3 regions of the Paenibacillus sp. LRG-1 genome follow, and region 3 is predicted to be linked to each of the others. Evidence: riboswitches for the same ligand, from Rfam matches in the RefSeq annotation. Region 3 holds a riboswitch; each other region holds the start of a gene.
What was found. A riboswitch is a leader RNA that binds a small molecule or an ion and turns the genes downstream of it on or off. The one in region 3 is predicted to bind cobalamin.
Positions count from the first base shown of each region.

Region 1: linked by a shared signal. The riboswitch ahead of cobJ (precorrin-3B C(17)-methyltransferase) and the one ahead of ACUUJN_RS07110 (ABC transporter substrate-binding protein) in region 3 are both predicted to bind cobalamin.
Region 2: linked by a shared signal. The riboswitch ahead of ACUUJN_RS25925 (ABC transporter substrate-binding protein) and the one ahead of ACUUJN_RS07110 (ABC transporter substrate-binding protein) in region 3 are both predicted to bind cobalamin.

Region 1 is NZ_CM170126.1:5,605,112-5,608,394, forward strand. It holds gene ACUUJN_RS24840 (sirohydrochlorin chelatase) at 1-51, opposite strand, end outside; gene cobJ (precorrin-3B C(17)-methyltransferase) at 144-1,940, opposite strand; cobalamin riboswitch at 2,252-2,437, opposite strand; gene ACUUJN_RS24850 (LOG family protein) at 2,495-3,049, opposite strand; gene ACUUJN_RS24855 (uroporphyrinogen-III synthase) at 3,256-3,283, opposite strand, start outside.
Region 2 is NZ_CM170126.1:5,847,355-5,850,637, forward strand. It holds gene nikB (nickel ABC transporter permease) at 1-45, opposite strand, end outside; gene ACUUJN_RS25925 (ABC transporter substrate-binding protein) at 61-1,641, opposite strand; cobalamin riboswitch at 1,859-2,062, opposite strand; gene ACUUJN_RS25930 (hypothetical protein) at 2,735-3,283, shown strand, end outside.
Region 3 is NZ_CM170126.1:1,614,563-1,617,845, forward strand. It holds gene ACUUJN_RS07105 (histidine phosphatase family protein) at 1-688, shown strand, start outside; cobalamin riboswitch at 810-1,003, shown strand; gene ACUUJN_RS07110 (ABC transporter substrate-binding protein) at 1,211-2,218, shown strand; gene ACUUJN_RS07115 (FecCD family ABC transporter permease) at 2,215-3,261, shown strand; gene ACUUJN_RS07120 (ABC transporter ATP-binding protein) at 3,258-3,283, shown strand, end outside.

The sequences.
Region 1 (3,283 bases), 2.1 Mb from region 3:
GTTCCCCTCCGGGTCCCGACTTCCATGTCCAACCAACAATATTGCATCCACTGCTGTTTTTTCCTCCTCTTTAATAGGGATAACCTGCATGACGCCCTATTTTATATATATGCTTGTATCCAGTTCATCAGGCCTTCATTCCATTAATCACCACAAACCGCATTCACTTCTACCGTTGCTGGTGCATCTTCATGCCGGAAACCCGCAACGACGCCTACACGTTTAAAAAATTTATGAAAACGCTCATTCGGATGCCCTTTTTCCTTATATTCAGCAATGACGTTCTCCACGATATCAGTAATCTGATCACCCGGAATTCCTTCCGCTACGGGCTGAGCGGCATGAGCATTGCGACCGAATTTTTTGCCACCGAGGAAGAGGTCGTATCCTCCCTTGCGATAGACGATTCCGATATCCTCCAGCACCGCTCCATAGCAGGCCATACCGCATCCGTTCAAAGCAATACTCGTTTCCTTGGGTGCCTGTAATCCGCCAAGTACAACCTGTAGATGCTCAGCCACAGGCACAGCGTCATCCTTCTCCATATTGCAGAAGTCGCACGCCTTCACCTTAAACACATCGCCAATCGGCATGACAATGAATCGTTCATCCCGCAGCCGTCCGACCAGTTCCTCGGGGTCTGCACACGGCACGCGCAGCACGATCTGATGATCTGGCGAGTATTCCAGCTCGCCGTCATCACCCGCTACCTCGGCGAGCAGCGCCATCTGGCGAGCGGTGAACTTCTTGTTTCCCACACCCGGGGAAACACCCACCTCAAATAGCGCAGGCTTGCCAAAGCCGCCTGTCGCCATCCCGGACGCGGCCCCCGCTCCGGCCACCGCTGACGTTCCGGCGGTGCTCTCGGCGGTAGGCGCTTGCCCGCTCCAGCGAGCGTTGGCTACGCCAGGCAGCTTGCCGCCTACAGCGAGGCGGCTTAGTGCCTCTGCCGCCAGCGATGCCGGGGCTGCGCCGGTTTGCACAGCAGTCGTTGCCTGCACGGCAGCCATCGCTTGCGGGCGTGCCTGCGTCGCAACCGCAGCGCCGCTCGCGGAGGGTCCAGCGGGCGTAGTCGGGGCTGCGCTTGCCTGCGGTGTATCTTCTTGTGCGCCCAGCGACCACGGCTCCGCTTCCGTGCGGAGACGCTGGTGCGGCTTGAGTGCCTGCTCGGTCGCATCTAATGTGTATTTGCGCTGATATCCGCGCGGAGTCACGATCAAGCCGTCATACACCGTCGTCGAGGAATTGCCGATGATTACAGTCGTCAGCATCCCAATGTCATGGTTCAGCATATCTTCCAGCGTCGTTACAATAACTTGCTGACGTTCACGATAAGCACTTTTCACCAACCCGACTGGAGTTTGCGGATCGCGGTAACGCAGCAAAATGGACTGCGTCTCCACAATCTGGCGGGTACGCCGACCACTGCGCGGGTTGTATAATGCAATCACAAAATCGGCCGAAGCCGCTGCTTCTACGCGCTTCACAATCGTTTCCCATGGGGTCAGATGATCACTCAGACTGATCGTGCACGCATCATGCATAACTGGCGCCCCCAACAGTGAAGCACAGGACTGAATAGCCGAAATCCCCGGTACGACTTCTACCTCAACTCCGTCCTCGCGTCGCCAGCCTTTTTGCATCAGCACCTCATACACCAGCCCTGCCATACCATAGACTCCCGCATCTCCACTGGAAATGACAGCTACCTTCTTGCCCATCTCTGCTTGGCGAACCGCCTCCTGTGCACGGCTCACTTCCTCTGTCATTCCTGTGCGTACAATCTCCTGTCCGTTCAACAACGGACGGATCAAATCAACGTAGGTATTGTAGCCGATAATGACCTCACTTTCGGCCAGCGCATCCAGCGCCCGTTTTGTGATATGTTCCATATCTCCTGGTCCAAATCCAATCACCAGCAATTTTCCTAATGGGCTCATCGTGCTCCTCCTATTCATCCTTTTCAGGGCAGCTATGCTATCTATTTCAATGATTTATGTACATCGTGTAACTCGAAAAAACCCCATCCTGCCCGGATGGGGTTTCTATGTACGCATCTCTCATCAGACGAACAAACAGCGTAAGAAGACACTATTTGTCTTCCTCCAGCCTGCCGTTGTTTTCCATCTGACTGTTTACGCTTCAAACGCTGCTGCACGTTCATATCCACGCAAACCTCTAGCCAACATGGAAAAAGCAACGTGTGCCTGATTTCCTGATTTCGTACACCCATCCTCTCCGCGAAGGTTAACGGTGCATACAGATCAAGGTAGGTCTCCTGGCTTGGCATCAACGGATTCTTTCGTCTTCCCCGTTTTTCACGAGTGACCATTTTAAAAAATCCTCTTCCTTACAGTGGCGGGACCGCTCGGGATTTGCACCCGATTCCCTGTTACCCTTTGCTCAACCGCAAAGGCACCTTGTCTGTCCGCTATTTGATTATGGGTCTTATCATAACCTTGCCTCAATCAGTTGTGCAAGCATGAAAAACGCTTTATTTCAAGTTCTCTGCTTTATTTTTTAACATATGTAGCAATTCGTCCGGGTCCGCAGAGATACTTAATAACGCTGGATGCTCAGCCCCGGTAAACCCTTCTTGCACGCTATGACGCACCATTTCTACTAACGGGTCAAAATATCCATTCACATTCAGCAGCCCAATCGGCTTGCGATGAATCCCGATTTGCGCCCAGCACAATACCTCGAATAGCTCCTCGAAGGTTCCCAAGCCACCCGGAAGGGCGATAAACGCATCGGCCATCTCGCTCATTGCCGCTTTACGCTCATGCATGCTTGCTACCTCAATAAATTCGGTAACTCCCCGATGAATGATCTCTGCATCAAATAACAGGGTGGGCATAATGCCAGTGACCTGACCGTCACCCGCCAGCATTCCATCCGCCACCTCTCCCATCAGCCCCCTGCTAGAGCCACCATAGATCAGACGGATATGATGGCGAGCCATGGCTTCCCCCAGCTTGCCTGCAGCCTCAACATATACCGATGAATGTCCAGGTCTGGACCCGGCAAATACGCAAATAGAATTCATTAACGTCTCAGCTCCTGTCCTAAGTATCATGCATCGAAACTTATTCATTATATTAGATAAACATTTTCGCTATAACAAAAATCTTTGTCGATGCATGTCCAACAAAAAAAGATAAAGACCTCGTAGGCCCTTATCTTTATTTTACTCTGTATCCCAAAATATAAGTTCATTTTTTAGCATACTGCATTTATAATTTCTATCTCATTTCAATGACCATTCACGATCTTCAGACCA
Region 2 (3,283 bases), 1.8 Mb from region 3:
AATGATGAGCAGCTGCGCCACACGTTCCAGTATAAAACGAATCATAGGATACGCAGCTCGTTATTCCGTAATATCAGATTGCGCTGTAATGTAGTAATACTCGATCGGATGGGGTGTAAAACCCTCCACCCCTTTTTTCACACCAAACACATTATCAGGATGCACAATGAACGACTGTGGCAAATCCGCATTGATGATATCCAGCGCTTGTAGTGTCACAGCATTACGCTGCGCTGTATCCTTCGCCAGCTTCAAGCTGTTAAGAATACTCTCTAGCGGTTTGGAACTATACTGGCTTACATTGGCTTCGCTTTTCGAAGAATAAAACATGTCCATAAAATATTGCGGCTCTCCTGTATGAGCAGTAAGCATACTGTACATAGCAAAATCCCAATCGTTTTTGGTCAACGCCTCGTCGATATTTTCCACCTTGCGAATCTTGACCTGGATTCCCTCTTTCAACAATTGGCTTTGGATGACCTCAGCCATAACGGAGAGCTCCGGACGCTGAGGGAAAGTCAGCAGTGTAACCTCGAACGGCTTGCCTTGCTTAGTCCATGTCCCTTGGGCGTCTTTCTGCCAGCCATCCTTCGTCAACAGCTGCTCTGCCGTTCCGTTCAGCGCTTTACGCTCAACTTTACCGAAGGGAAGAATGCTCGGGAACGGACTGCTTGCTTCCGTACCGAAGCCCCTCATGACGGCGCTCACAATCGATGTGCGTGGAATCAGGCTGTCCACCACCTTACGGTTCGCCGCATCCTTGAATACTGGCGATTCCATATTGTACACGATCATATGGGTGCGCAAGGAGGGAGCCGACAGCACTTGTAGCTTGTCGTTCTTTTTCAGTACCTCTGCGTTATCAACTGGAATATCCGTCGCCACGTCCACCTCGCCGGATTGCAGCGCCATCAGGCGCGAATTCCCATCCGTAATGAACTTCATCGTCGCTTCAGCCAGTCGTGCCTTCTCGCCCCAATATCCGTCATAACGCTCTACGACCAAGGATTGGTCCTTGTTGAATGCTTTGATTTTAAAGGCGCCTGTCATCGCTGGGTAACTCTGCTCATCTTTCATCGATGCCACATCCAGTACAATCGTCGATGGATCAGCTAGATTGGACACCAGCGCCGCGTTCGGCTGGTTTGTCGTGATTTTCAAAGCCAGCGGGCCGCTTACATCAATGGACTTCACATTCAGTAAATCCTTCGCCAGATGGCTTTTCTCGATAGAGCGCAGCAAAGACGCTTTTACACCTGCTGCATCCATACTCTTTCCATCATGAAAAGTGACTTTATCCTGCAAGCTGAACGTCCAAACTGTAGGACTATCCTGCTTCCACTCCTTTGCCAGCCAAGCCACAGGCTCCAGCTTTTCATTCAAACGTACCAGTGTCTCACCTGCACCGGATCGCATCACATCCCAGCTATTATCTCCGTGCGGGTCAACGCCTGACGGTTTCCATGTATACGCCATTACCAGCTTTTTATCTGTCGCTGTTTGTTGTGCTGACGCGTTTTCACCCTTGCCGGAGCTATCCGACGTCTTATTGCTGGCACATCCCGAAAGAGCCATAACTGCCAGCAACAGCATCACCCCTGTACATATCAACCATGAACGCCTGCTACGATTGCTAATCATTCAATGAATCCCCCTCTATCTTGTAAAATCATATAAACCTAACGCAAAACGCGAAAAAAGCATTCCGGACCACTTGATCAGCAGTCAGAAATGCTTTCATTATAAAATGTCAAAACTCACCTCGAAGCCAACTCCAAAAACATAGAAGGGATCGGATCGGTTTCAGACATTCCGTATGCAGCACGCCTAACCACCTCCCCAGCATCCCGTGGGTCTGACAGTGATGTCAAAACAGGCAGGTCTCCTGACTCCAGGCGCATCTTTCAGGCCTTCCCGGTTCTTCACAGTTCCAGTGGCTGTTCTGAAAGCTCCAGCAGTATCCTGCTGATGCCTGTATACAGTGGCGGGTCCGTGTCGGAATCTACCGAACTTCCCTTTTAAGTGAACACGCTCAACAACCATCTACATGGTCTCAACAAAACCTCGTACATAGAGTCGTCCGGCTCACACCTGTTTTCTTCCTTTATTTCTTTCCATTACGATCTTATTTTGTTGTCACAGGCTTGTCAATAAATGCTGCACAATATTTTAAATTTGAACGATGTGGCGAGAATGAAGGTGATGTCTATTCATTGCGTGCACGAAATGAACGTGCTAAAATTAGGTATATAGATAATCATCGTGTCCGTATACTAAAAAGAGTCTTCGCCGCGCCAACGGCAAAGACTCTAGGACTTGAAAGGCTGTGGATCACCACCACGGCGCGCTGCATAACTAAATGTTAATGCAAACGAAACCCACCGTTAGGGGCCAACCTAATTACGCGGTGGGTTTTCGCTTGTTCCGAAATTTTCGACGTAGCCAGCGATAAAGTTTACGAATACTAAACACCAGGCTTAGTAACGTAACCATCCAACGCAACACATCGTAGCACGACACAAGGTTGACCATCGGCTTCACCCCCTTTCGGGAAGCTGCACCGTGGTCCGAAAACATCCACCACTATTCAAAATCCATAAGGTAAATTATACCACGACCTCGCCCACTACTCTAGCAAATTCCTCTAGTAAATAAATCAACTTAAGAGTTAACTTTAGCGCCACTGCACAGTCGGATATAACTAAATTTCTCATCTTAGAAAGGATGTATCCTTTTGAAAACAAGCAGCTATCGCTTCTTTATAGTTTCCTTGCTCGCTCCAGCTCTGTTATCATCCTGCTCTCCATCCTCTACTCCATCAGCAGAATCAGTCCCATCCAAACAAGTCCAATCAGGGGAAAAGACAGCTCTAGCCGGACAGGGCCAATATCTATCCATGACCTATACAGAATATGTGAATGGGAAAAATACAGATAAAGGTATGGTTATGCGGGTCATGACGTATGACTTAAGCAGTAAAAAAATGACCAAACTGGCCGATGTTCCTTATACCTCTCAATACCCACTTTCCCTGGTGTCCTTACCTGATCACAAAATTTATTACTCTGCCGATGTGGATGATAAGGGAGACCAACTATTTTCGTACGACTTAAATTCAAAAAAAACTGAACAATTATCCGATAATTTATTTGCCATTAATCGTATAGTGCCAACTACTCCAGAAGGTCCACTTATACTAGCTGCAGTCAAAAAAGGAGAGCGTACACTTAAAACAATTTTCTACAATAAATCGACTCATACAATGCAGTTCTTGCATGATGAA
Region 3 (3,283 bases):
TAAGGTGCCGTATGATGCTAAAGAAGATCTGCATTGGGACATGGAACTTGTGTTAGTTCGTCACGGCACAACCTTATGGAACAAGGAACGTCGATATCTAGGACACTCCGACTTAGGTTTGCTACCGGGAGCAGAGCAGGAATTAAAGCCTTTGCAAGAAAAATTGCAAGGGCAGTCCTTTGCTCGAATCTATTGCAGCGATTTAATGCGATGTCGCCAGACCTTGCAGATCATTGTGCCGGAATCAGAATTGACGTCTGGAGGTTCCCTATCTACTATGTCTCCTATGATGGAACCACGTCTGCGAGAGCTTCATTTTGGTGAGTGGGATGGAAAAACGTATGACATGCTCAAGGATGTGTCGTTGTATCGCGCTTGGATTGATGAGCCGCAACGGATAACCCCTCCTGGAGGAGAGTCTTGGGCAGATTTTGTGAATCGTCTACGGAAATTTCTTGACTCTCTGTATGAATGGCGTGTTGCTATGGAAGTTCAACCCATGGATTTGACTGCTGCGCCACCCTCTGTTTTGGTCGTTACGCATGGTGGCGTAATTCGTCAGTTAGCTTGCATGCTGATACCGGGCCATGATTTTTGGAGTTTGAATCCGAAGCCGGGAGAAGCATTTAGGATTCAATTGAGGCTGGCAGGACGGCACAATTACATAGCAGAAATGCTTCCTCATTAGGTTAGACACCTGCGGATAAAGAGGCTGTTTGGGTTGTAAGCCGCCTCTTTTTAACCTATAATCATCAAGTAAAAGAACGGCTTGACTACCACTTATCAAATATCCAGCAGACGAGGTCGGCGCAGCGTGATGAAACTATGGTTTCCCTTGCCTGCGCTGTTAAAAGGGAAGTCGGTGTGAGTCCGGCGCGGTCCCGCCACTGTAAATGGAAACATGCCCGTTAGTCCTGCTTTATGTGCTACTAAGCATATGAAAGAATTTCAGGACATGCATTTTACCATAAGTCAGGATACCTGCCCGTCCGCCTGTCACCATAGTCCTTCGAGGAAAGGATGACGTGTTCGCAGTGACTGTCCATGCGGAAAGAAGCTGCCGCCTGCGCACGATCTGCGCTAACGTGGCCCCTGTGTCCTGATATGAGGATGCGGGGTTTTTTTGATAGGAAAAGAAGGCTGGATTTAGAAGATATCTGATGATGTTCAAGTAACGCTCTTAACGATTTTTTATGAAGGGGTGCAAATCATGGCAGGAAAAAAAATAAAGGTTTGGACAACAGGTCTATTGGTTCTGATTTTGGCAGTTGTGCTGAGTGCATGTGGAGCTAATGGGAAAAATGCTGAAAATAAAGAGAACCAGAATTCTTCACAGCAGCCGGGACAGACCGTAACCGCACAAGAGCCTCCGGGCAAAACAGTTTACCCACTCACGGTTAAGGATACAACAGGACAGGAATTTACATTCAAAAAAGCGCCGGATAAAATCGTTTCCGTCTCCCCGGCAGAAACCGAGGCGCTGTTCGCCATCGGGCTGGATAAGGAAATTGTTGGCGTCTCCGACTACTCTGATTACCCGGAAGCAGCTACGAAAAAGCCTAAAGTGGGCGGTATTATGAAACCGAACGAAGAGGCGATCATTGCTGCTAACCCGGAAGTCGTTTTTGCAGGGATATCACTTAGTGAACAGGCTACGACCAAGCTGCGCGACATGGGAATTATGATTTTTAAAACGGAACCGAAGACAGTTGAAGATGTCATGGCTAACATCGAATTGTATGGGAAAATCACCGATCATCAGAAAGAAGCGAGAGCGGTGACTGACAAGATGAGAGCAGATGTAGCTGAAGTGAAAGAAGGAATTAAAAATATCGGTAAAGGTCAGAAGCTGCGGGTATACGTCGAGTTTTCACCAGGCTGGACAGTTGGTAAAGGCGAGTTTATGGACGAGCTGATTACGTTGGCGGGCGGCGAAAATGTAGGCGCCACGCAGAAGGGGTGGTACCAAATTAGTGAGGAAAATATTATTGCTGCGAACCCTGACGTGATTTTGTACAGCAAAAGTGTCAAGGACGACAAAACTGGTCAAACGCTCGGCGAAATCATTAAAGCTCGCAGTGGATGGGATCAAATATCGGCTGTTCGCCACAACCGGGTATTTGCCGTGGATGATAATTTGATTAGTCGTCCGGGTCCACGCGTAACGGAAGGTCTCAAGGAAGTGGCCAAGGGCGTGTATCCTGAAATTTTCAAATGAACCGTAAACTGATCGGCTTTGGAGGAACAGGTCTTGTCCTGCTGTTACTGACGCTACTGCTCTGTCTTGGCATCGGCTCGGCCAAGCTTCCGGTCAGCCAGATCACGGGCATTCTGGTTAACCACCTTCCATGGTTAGGCGATACGTTTACACCGGATTGGAATACATCCTCAGAGCAAATTATTTTGAAGGTCAGATTGCCACGAGTGTTACTGGGAATGTTGGTAGGAGCAGCGCTGGCGCTGGCGGGAGCCGGATTTCAGGGTGTGCTGCGTAATCCTTTGGCTGATCCGTATACACTGGGGGTATCCTCGGGGGCTTCGGTAGGAGCGGCAGTACTGATTTATTGGGGCCTTCAATTTTCATTTGTTGGCATATGGACGCTGCCGCTAGTGGCATTTACGACCGGAATGCTGACGCTGTGGATGGTGCTGACGTTGGCACGGGAAGGTGGAAAAATTCCGACACAAAGTCTCATTTTGTCGGGTGTGGTGATGCAATCCTTTCTGGGGGCGGTTGTTTCCTTTCTGACAGCCATGTCGAAGGAGACGGTCAATGAAATATTGTACTGGACGATGGGAAGTCTTAGCCTGCGCGGTTGGTCATATACAGGAATCCTTTTACCTTATGTGGTCATAGGACTGGTATTTCTATGGAACCGGGCACGTGTGCTGAATATTTTGGCTTTGGGTGAACGTCAGGCGGCTCACATGGGAGTTCATGTAGATGCGACGAAGCTATCTGTTCTGATCATTTCCACGCTGCTGACAGCAGCCGCTGTCTCGGTATGTGGAGTGATTGGCTTTGTGGGACTCGTTGTACCGCATATCATTCGTCTGGTGACAGGGCCTGATTACCGGATGATTGTTCCATTATCTGCGCTCGGTGGAGCTATTTTTATGGCTTGGGCAGATACGGCGGCTCGCACGTTGTTAGCCCCCACGGAAATTCCTCTGGGCGTGATGACGGCCTTTGTTGGGGCACCGTTCTTCGCATATCTCCTGTACCGGAACAAGAAGCTGCGCAGGGGGGAAATGCTGTGACAGAACAAAGTGAATCACAGAA